Linked DNA regions of Microbulbifer sp. GL-2. The protein of the gene in region 2 interacts with the protein of the main gene of each other region in a pairwise test. Links are inferred from orthologs where the notes say so. Each region holds a gene or a part of one and is shown on either strand. Other genes may lie near its edges.

Region 1 (3,723 bases), 1.6 Mb from region 2 along the record:
GCAAGCACAGCCAATCAAATACTCATAGAATTGAGCACCTGAGTTATGGAAACATGCCAACGAAGTAACGATGCGAAGGCTAGCGCATCAAGGATAGTAACGCGGTTCAGGCTCTAGTGATACGCCAAACTTCGCATGTACATCTTCAACGATTTCCTCTGCTAGCTGCGTCACTTCGGAACCAGCACCCCTACCAGGATTTATCAATACCAGGGCCTGCAATTCATGAACGCCAACGGCGTTACGCCTGATACCTCTCCAGCCTGCTCTATCTATTAGCCACCCAGCAGCCAATTTCCAGCGGTCCCCTGCTGCAAATGCCACCAAGTCTGGGTGCTCAGCTTTGAGAGTCTGGTAACTGGTATTATCAACAATGGGGTTTTTGAAAAAGCTACCCGCATTGGGAATTCTGTCCGGTAGCGGTAATTTACTATTGCGAATCTCAATTACTGCCTGAGCCACCTGCGCAGGAGTCAATGCATTGGCATTCCAGTTTTGCTCGGCTAAATACTGGCGCAGTGCCGGGTAGTCGACATGAGCCTGCCAAACCCCTGGTAGGTACAAATTGACCTGGGTAATAATATACTTGTCACGAAGACTACCCTTAAAAACACTGTCTCGGTAGGAAAATGCACAGTCTTGCGCTGAAAACTCATGGAGTGTACCACTCACAACCTCCATCGCCTGCAAGCTGACAAAACGATCACATAACTCAATGCCGTAGGCACCAATATTTTGGATTGGTGCAGCGCCTATCTTCCCCGGTATTAACGCCAGGTTTTCCAGTCCACCCAACCCTTTTTGTACAGTTGCCATCACCAGCTGGTGCCAATTTTCACCGGCAGCCGCTTCGACGGAGTAACCTGAATCACCAGCGATCAGGGAAAAACCCCGAAGATCTACCTGGATTGCCAAACCCGGAAAGTCGCCGGTCAATACGATATTGCTACCTCCCCCGAGAGGCAAAATAGGCAGCTGCCGCTCACGGGCGAAGGCCAAAGCTTCACGCAATTGCTCCAGGGTTTGCACCCTGGCAAAGTGTGCGCTACGCGCAGAAACTGCCAGGGTATTATGCGGTTGCAAATCGATATTGGTTTCTATCATTGTAAATCAGCTTTAACCGATCAGCTTCCGCATCCGCTGCAGGTCCTGCTCGGTATCAACGCCTCCAGGCACCTCGGCACATGCATCGGCCACATGAATATTTTCATCGTGGTACAGAAAGCGCAGCTGCTCCAAGGCTTCGAATTTCTCCAGGGGCGCCATTGGCCAGGACACAAAGCTCTGCAGCAGCGCTACCCGATAAGCATAGATTCCGATATGTCTACGGGGTTCCAGATCCATCGGGAGGTTGCCATCATCCAAAGCAAACGCATCTCTCGGCCATGGAATGGGTGCTCGGGAGAAGTAACGGGCCAAACCGGATTCCGAAACTACCACTTTAACAATATTCGGATTGCGAAAATCATCCAAGGTGAGAATTGGTTCCGCCAGGGTAGCGACTCCCGTAAGGGTATTTTGTGCAAGATTGGAGGCGACCTGATCGATAACCCGGGCCGGAATAAGGGGCTCATCCCCCTGCACATTCACCAGGATGCGATCATCTGCCAGGCCAAGATTAACAGCCACTTCCTGAAGCCTGTCGGTGCCAGAGGCATGCTCTGCTGAGGTCATGCATACCTTCCCTCCAAATCCCTGCACAGCCTCCGCAACGCGCATATCGTCAGTGGCAACAATCACACGCTCTGCACAGCTTTCACAGGCCCGCTCATAGACATGCTGAACCATGGGTTTACCCGCAATGTCAGCAAGTGGTTTACCCGGTAAACGACTGGAACTAAAGCGAGCAGGAATAATTACGTCGAAGGAAAAATTATTTTTCATTTTCACAAAACTGTTGCAGGTGCTGATGCACCTTCTGGTAGAAATGATCTGGCAACTTCGCTCTCACCTCCAGCGCCCACCAGTGACTCTCCCAGAAATCCCGGCATTTAACCGCATCTTTCATGGTCATAATTACAGGAGTCTCGCCATCGAAATGCAGTTCCTGAGGGCTGAACTGGTGATGATCGGCAAAGGGCTGCTCCATCACCTTATAACCCAGCCGCTGCAGTTCACGGAAAAACCGCTGGGGATTGCCAATTGCCGCAACCCCGTGACAGGGACCAGGTTCGGGTCCCGAAGTCAGGCGTAAAGTGGAAGTCTGGTCAAGGTTGAACTGGTGCCAGCATGACGGCTCCAGTGTCATCTGGAACTCCAGCAAATCACCACACTGCTGCTTCACCTTTGTCTCTGGTTCACCGTTACTCACCACAATATCCACATTTTGCAGGCGGGTCGCGGGCTCCCGCAATGGGCCGCGTGGCAACATATGGCCGTTGCCGAGACCGCGATGGCCATCCACCACGCAAATCTCCAGGCTGCGCCAAAGACTGTAATGTTGAAGGCCATCATCCGATAAAATCACATCGCACTGATGGTAATCAATCAGGGCCTGGGCCGCCTCTGTGCGGTGGGGGGAAACCATCACCGGAACCCCGGTGATCAGGTGCAGCATCAACGGTTCATCGCCGGATTCCAGCGGGTGGGACTGAGCTGTGACCTGGTAAGGGTAATGTTGCGCACGACCACCATAACCGCGACTGATGATACCGGGGTTATGGCCTCGCTCTTTCAGCCAGCGGGCAAGCTCTGCCACCATCGGCGTCTTGCCAGCACCGCCCACGGTAATATTCCCCACTACTATAACCGGCACCGATAAAGGTTCCGGAGGTGTTCGTGAATTCAAAACCCGGCGCCGCTTACTCACCCCACCATAGAGCATTTCCAGTGGTGTAAGCAGGGAGAGGGATCGGCCCTTACCTTTTTCCGGATACCAGCGCTTGTTAAACCAGTCTTCCAGTGACATCCAAGTGCCCTATCCCATAGTCTGTTGTTGCAACAATGCGGCGTAACGCCCCCCGCGAGCAAGCAACTCTGTGTGTTTGCCGCTTTCAACAATACGCCCCTTCTCCATCACCAGAATACGATCGGCATTTTCGATAGTACTCAAGCGGTGAGCGATAACAAACGTAGTGCGATTTTTCATCACCTCTGAAAGAGCCGCCTGGATATGACGCTCAGATTCATTATCCAATGCGGAGGTGGCCTCATCCAAAATCAGGATCGGCGCATCTTTGAGTAGTGCCCGCGCGATTGACAGCCGCTGGCGCTGACCTCCGGAAAGCATCTGTGCATTGTCTCCCAGAACGGTTTCAAGTCCCCGGGAAAGCTCTTCAATGAAGTCCGCAGCATGGGCTTGATCAATTGCGCGCAGAACATTTTCCTTGGGCGCGTGCTCAAGCTCTCCATAAGCGATATTTCGGTAAACAGTGTCATTAAACAATACGATATTCTGCGACACCATACTTATATGTCGGCGTAGATCTTGCAGCGGTACCGTTGATATATCGGTGCCATCAATAACGATACGGCCACCGCTGGGCTCATAAAATCGAGCAAGCAAGCTCACCAGGGTACTCTTACCAGAACCGGAGGCCCCGACCAGTGCGACAGTTTCACCCGGCTCAACAGAAAAGTTGATGTCGGAGAGCACCTGGGGCGCAGACTTATCGTAGCTGAAGTCGAGTCCCTCAAAAGAAACCGCGCCTTGCACTGGCTTGGGCAATGCTTCACTGCCCCCCTGAGGCTCTTTTGGTGCATCCATGACTTCAAAAATACTTT
Region 2 (6,116 bases):
CTTGTCCTTGGGGCGAAAAGGCTCTGGGGGCCTATCTGGGGGCGGATACCACCAGCTGGGAAGACTACGATGCGAGTGTACTGATGGGGCGGGCAACGACTCACCTGCCGATACTGGTGTCCCAGGGCAATGATGATGAATTTCTTGAGCAACAGTTGCGGCCCGAAGCTTTGCAAATGGCAGCTGAAGCCTGTGGGTACCCTCTGCAGTTAGAACATCATACGGGGTATGATCACAGCTATTATTTCATCGCTTCATTTATTGAAGAACACCTGCGTTTCCATGCGGATTACCTGCTGAAATACGAAAAGTCTGCAGCCTCGAGAGGCTGAGACCCTTTAATTAGCTGCAACCGGGCGTTGAAACGGTGCTGGGTTGCAGCTTTGTCAGCCTACTTTTGGATATAACCTCATATTAGAGCCCATTTATTGGGGCGCTGCTGCACGACACTCCCCGAGAATTTCTGCTCGATTTTGATCGAATGTCTGCTCTATCAGGAACCAGCCATTTGAACAGAATCCACTTTCATTGAGTAGTAGCTCTATCCTTTCCATCGCGGTTTTCTTGATATCGCCTGAGGTTGTTTTGCCGCCGCCGGGTTTGCCACCAGGTGGCTTACCACCGCCCCCCATTCCCGGGCCATGGGAAGGCTTATTCCCTCGGCCCCCACGACCAGAAGGCTTAATTTCCTGACTCGCCTTGTAAGTAAAACGCTTGTGACCCAGCTCAGTGATATCCGTAACAAAGGATTCCGAAGTGGGCACCTCAGGTGTGGAGCTACAGCCGGAAATAAGCAGGATTGTCGTCATGGAAGCGAGTAAGTGAACCTTCATTGTTTTTATCCTGTGATGAATTAGGATCAAGTATGACCACAGCCCTGTATAAATGTCGGTTAAGCAGCGTAAACAATTGTTAAGGCTAATCACTCACGTCGAGAGCTTGTCTTAGTCCAAATTCAGAAAGGATATTTTCGAGGGGGAAATAGTGAATAATTTCTTCGGCTATAGTTTTTTGTGTTACAGAGGCCCATCGATGATTTAAGTTGAGGGAAATTTTTCCTGGAAGAGTGGGGAGAGACTACAGCCAATAAGCTTTTTTCTGGGAAATAGCCATAGTTATACTGAAAATTAAATACTGACAGAGATAGGTATGTCTGCAGGTATTTCACAGGCTTGCATCGGCCCAGGGCGGCACATCCATGTGTCGCATTAACCAGTCCACTTGATTAGCGAGCTAATTGTGATGAAGGCCGATAGCTTCTTAAGTGCAAAAAAATTTTTCAGACTTTTTTACACACCATGGGTTTACGACTCTCAGGCCCGTCGTCGTTGAAATGAAAGCAAGCTCACAGAAGCCAGGGTTTTCAACACTGAAGCCCAAGCACTCATATTCGGTTTCGCTGGCTTGCCACTACCAATACGTGCCAGTTGTTGCTCATACCAGGTGACATCCAGCATAGCCATGAAATCCAGGCTGGGAATACCTGTGGTGAGTTTTTTCAATGCTATTTTGTGGTTACCATCCGATAAAAGTTTATGTGTTAGGTGTGGATCAACTGCCAAGGGGCGGGCAAGGCCGATCATATCCACAGCTTTTGATGTAAGGGCTGCCTCCATGGCTGCTGCGGAACGGAAGCCGCCGGTAACCACTACGGGAATTTGCAGCCGTGCCCGTGCTTTTTCTGCGTAGTCGAGAAAATAAGCTTCCCGCTTTATGGTGCTTTCTCTCACATTGGCACCGACCATACTTGGATTTTCATAGTTGCCGCCGGAGATTTCAATTAAGTTAATACCCTCACTCTGCAGCGTTTGTAAAACCTGCATGGAGTCCTCTTCACTGAATCCGCCTTTTTGGAAGTCGGCTGAATTGAGTTTTATGCCCACTGGGAAATCTTTGCCAACTGCTCCGCGAATGGCACTATATACTTCACGTAAAAATCTCAGGCGATTTTCTAAGGTTCCTCCCCACTGATCATTTCGTCGATTGTGATGAGGGGACAGAAATTGATTGATCAGATAACCATGAGCGGCATGTATCTGAATACCAGTGAATCCAAATTCTTTTGCCTGTGCGGCGGACCAGGCAAATTTTCGAATGATATTTACTATTTCGTCTTGCGTTAGTTCTCTTGGGCAGTTGAAGGTTTTCTCTAAGCCATTACCCAGGGGTACTGCAGAAGGTGCAACAGGTTCAGTGCTTAAAAAATTAGGTATTTGCTTACCTGGATGATTTAATTGCATCCAGATTTGCGTGCTATTCTGACGCCCGGCTTCGGCCCATTTCCGGAACAGTGAAGGATCTGATTCCTCATCCAATACCACATTTCGCGGTTCACCCAGAGCAGTACGATCAATCATGACATTGCCGGTGACCAGCAGGCCTGTACCCCCTTTTGCCCATGTGCGATATAAGTGAATCAGTTCCTTTGTAGGGACGTGATTACGATCAGCTAATTGCTCACTCATAGCAGATTTAAACAAGCGGTTTTTCACGCTGATTCCAGGCAGAATACTCAGCGGGCGAGAGAGAGGTGTAACTCGGTCGGCATTTTTTTGGGGGGGGGTGCTATTTGTCAAGGTGAATCTCCTGACTGTAAGTTTTAATACTGCTCAGTGTTTGTGCCCCCTGTTGCGTTACCAGGGTGCTTAAAAAAGTCCGTAGCTGTTTGAGTAAGTCATTGGGGTCACCGGATACCTGGTATTGCAAAATACTGCCCTGCCAAACGCTATAACACAGTGGCGCCAGGCTTTCGGAGGAGATATCAGTACGCAGATCTCCTTGATCTTGGGCTACTTGCAATATCGACTGAAGATTTTCCAACCACCTGCGCTCTACAGACTCAATGGCCTTACGACAAAGAGGGTTGGCCTGTGCTATTTCGGCAGACATTGCGCCCAGTAGACAGGCACATGATTGGCCTGCTTGTACTTTGTTCTGAACACGGTTCTGGAAGCAGCACCAAAGCAAGATCAAACCGGGCACCTGACCCAGGCTTACTCTCGTCTGAGCTAGTTCTGTATCAATCTGTTGGCCATAGTGCTGAATAATGCCTGCCACGAAGGCTTCTTTACTGGGGAAATAGTTGTAGAAAGAACCTTTGGGTACGCCGACTGCATCCAGTACCTGCTTGATACCAGTGCCGTGATAGCCCTGGCTGGCTAGCATTGCAGTGCCTGTTTCCAGCAAGGCTTCTTTGGTGTTTTCACTTTTGCGAGGTCGAGCCATAACATTAGACCGGTCGTCTATTAACTTCTTTAAATATACGACCGGTCGTCTTGAAATGCAAATAAGAGTCTTTGCTATGGCTGTGTGGAGGGGTTTCAGGGAGAGCCTAAGTATTTACAGGGATGACAGGACCGAGAGTCCATTTTACTCAAAGCATGGTTGAATTGAGAGGGGGACTGAAGCTTTCAGTACTTTTTCGGCCACTCCGATTAGTTGAATTAAACTCTCTTTTTCTAAGTAATAGTCACTGAGAGAAGTGAGTGCAAAACTGAGGATTTTGTTCTTATTATTCAGCGATTATAAGTTCAAATTACCAAGTTTGGCTGGGTCACTACTCTTGTCGTGGCCACTGTCTGGCATGACCTAATCTGCACTCTGTATATCCGGACCATATGGTCCGACCTAAAGTTTGCCCTGTAGGCAGAGCGTTTATGAATGAGCCCAAATGGTAGACAGGAAGAGGTTCGATCTGGGTGTCCTTGGGGTGAAATTGCTGCCGGGAACAAGCAGAATTGTCCCAATAGAAGCAAGGTGGCTCTTCAATATTTTTCTTTTGTGAGCAATCAGGCCCGAGATCGTCTTCAGCTGATATACAGATCAGTGATGGAGATTAAATAGTGGCAAAAAGTGATAATTGCAGCAGGTTTGATTGTCTTCCTGCCAAATCTAAAAATAGAACTCGATGCCCTCCGCTACCTGGAGATTACATTGTAGAATCCGGGGGCTTTTTTGCTTGCAGAGAATAGGGCTTAGTGCCCCTGTTTAGCTCAGGTTTACACTTATCTTAGAACACTAAAACAAAGAGCCCTTCTATGAAAAGAAAACTGCTTGCCCTGCTTAGCTGCACCTTTGCGGGATTCTGCTCCGCGGAGACATTGACTATTGAGCGAATATTCTCCGATCCAGCCCTTGCAGGCACAGCGCCCCGCGCCCTTGAGTATTCTCCCGATGGTCGCAGGGTAACTTTCCTAAGGGGACGGGAAGAGGATTACAACCGCTACGATTTGTGGGAATACAACATTGCCGATGGCCGGTCCCGTGTCCTGGTGAATTCCGACAGCTTACACCGTGGCAATGAAGTTCTATCGGATGAGGAAAAAGCCCGACGTGAGCGCCAGCGAATTTATGGCAGCGGCATTATGGAGTACAGCTGGTCTGAGGATGGCCAGTCCCTGCTGTTTCCCCTGGCGGGAGATGTCTATTACTACGATCTGGATAAGAAATCTGCGCGGCGTTTGACCGAAACCGAAGCCTTTGAAACTGATGTTCGTGTTTCCCCAAAAGGGCGATATGTCTCCTTTATCCGCGATCAGGATATTTTTATTGTTGATCTGGAAACCAGTAAAGAGCGTGCGTTAACCAGCGATGGAAAAGGGCCAGTCAAAAATGGGATGGCCGAGTTTGTTGCCCAGGAAGAAATGGACCGTATGACCGGTTACTGGTGGTCTCCGGACGACCGTCATATCGCCTTCCTACAGTTTGATGAAACCCCTGTGGATGAAGTGACCCGCAGTGAGATATATGCGGATCGCATCGATATGATTCGCCAGCGTTATCCTGCAGCAGGTCGGGCCAATGTCAATATTCGCCTTGGAGTGATGGAGGTTGATTCCGGAAAAACCCGGTGGGTTAATCTGGGGGAAGAGCAGGATATCTATATTCCCCGAGTGGATTGGGCCAGCGATGATGTACTGACTTTCCAATGGCAGTCTCGGGACCAGCAAAAGCTCGTGCTTCGCGCCTATGACCTGAACAGTGGAAATACCCGAAGTCTATTAAGCGAGTCCAGTGATACCTGGGTAAACCTAAGTGATGATCTCTATTTCCTGAAGAATAGTGACCAATTTATCTGGTCCTCCGAGCGGGACGGCTACAAGCATCTCTATTTATACGGTTTTAATGGCAAGCTGTTAAAACAGCTAACCGCAGGTGACTGGGTAGTTGATGAACTGGAAGCGGTGGATGAAAAGAATGGCATTGTGTACTTCAGCGGTCGTAAAGACTCCGATATAGAGCGGCATCTGTATCGCGTCAACCTGCAGGGAGAAGGACATATTCAGCGAATATCAAAGCGCGGGGGAATGCATGGTATTGAGTTTGCTGGGGATGGTTCTGGTTATATCGATAAATTTACCAGCATTACCACTCCTCCACAGGTAAGCTTGCACAGTTCCGATGGTAAAAGGATTACCTGGCTGGAAGAGAATGCTGTGGCTGAAGGACATCCATTGTATCCCTATATGGACCAGTGGATTACTCCAGAGTTTGGCACTATCAAAGCTTCACAGGGGCATAAATTGAATTATCGCCTGTACAAGCCGGCGAATTTTGATGCGAAAAAACGCTACCCGGTAATGGTGTTTGTTTATGGCGGCCCCCATGCACAAGTGGTAACCAATAGTTGGGATAAGTTTATAAATCAGTATATGGCACAGCAAGGCTACATTGTATTTTCCCTGGATAACCGAGGCTCCGCCAATCGGGGTACTGCTTTCGAGAACCCTATTTTCAAAAATATGGGGAACCCGGAAGTAGAAGACCAGGTAACCGGCGTTAAATTCCTGCGCTCACTCCCCTATGTGGATAGTGATAATATAGGTATCTATGGCCACAGCTATGGCGGCTATATGGCACTGATGAGCATGTTCAAGGCAGGAGACTATTTCAAGGCCGGTGTTTCGGGCGCTCCTGTGACTGACTGGATGCTTTATGATACTCACTATACCGAACGTTACATGGGTAACCCCAATAAGGATGCTGAAGCTTACCAGGCTTCCTCTGTATTCCCCTACACGGATGGATTGAAAGGAGCGTTACTGATTTACCATGGAATGGCAGATGATAATGTATTGTTTACCAATACCACACGCCTTATTAAACAATTGCAGGAT

What was found. The genes of interacting proteins can lie anywhere in the genome.
Region 1: the proteins of GL2_RS09765 (region 2) and kdsB interact in binary tests that used the Escherichia coli proteins (3 or more experiments, as listed by UniProt). The link is inferred for Microbulbifer sp. GL-2 from one-to-one orthologs.

The regions. Positions count from the first base shown.
Region 1 is NZ_AP019807.1:3,877,254-3,880,976, reverse strand. What follows is about bases 1-2,979. They hold kdsB (3-deoxy-manno-octulosonate cytidylyltransferase), read right to left. Parts: upstream 1,885-2,979; coding sequence 1,117-1,884; downstream 1-1,116. Other genes in these bases: msbA (lipid A export permease/ATP-binding protein MsbA), read right to left, coding at 2,918-2,979; lpxK (tetraacyldisaccharide 4'-kinase), read right to left, coding at 1,874-2,908; murB (UDP-N-acetylmuramate dehydrogenase), read right to left, coding at 88-1,104. In the rest of the region: more of msbA, read right to left, coding at 2,980-3,723. UniProt on the Escherichia coli protein: Activates KDO (a required 8-carbon sugar) for incorporation into bacterial lipopolysaccharide in Gram-negative bacteria.
Region 2 is NZ_AP019807.1:2,243,864-2,249,979, forward strand. The notes cover bases 1,396-4,211. They hold GL2_RS09765 (TetR/AcrR family transcriptional regulator), read right to left. Parts: upstream 3,226-4,211; coding sequence 2,566-3,225; downstream 1,396-2,565. Other genes in these bases: GL2_RS09760 (NADH:flavin oxidoreductase/NADH oxidase family protein), read right to left, coding at 1,396-2,576; GL2_RS09770 (S9 family peptidase), read left to right, coding at 4,038-4,211. Outside these bases: fghA (S-formylglutathione hydrolase), read left to right, coding at 1-332; GL2_RS09755 (hypothetical protein), read right to left, coding at 426-833; more of GL2_RS09760, read right to left, coding at 1,314-1,395; more of GL2_RS09770, read left to right, coding at 4,212-6,116. UniProt on the Escherichia coli protein: Involved in response to both electrophiles and reactive chlorine species (RCS). Represses the transcription of the nemRA-gloA operon by binding to the NemR box.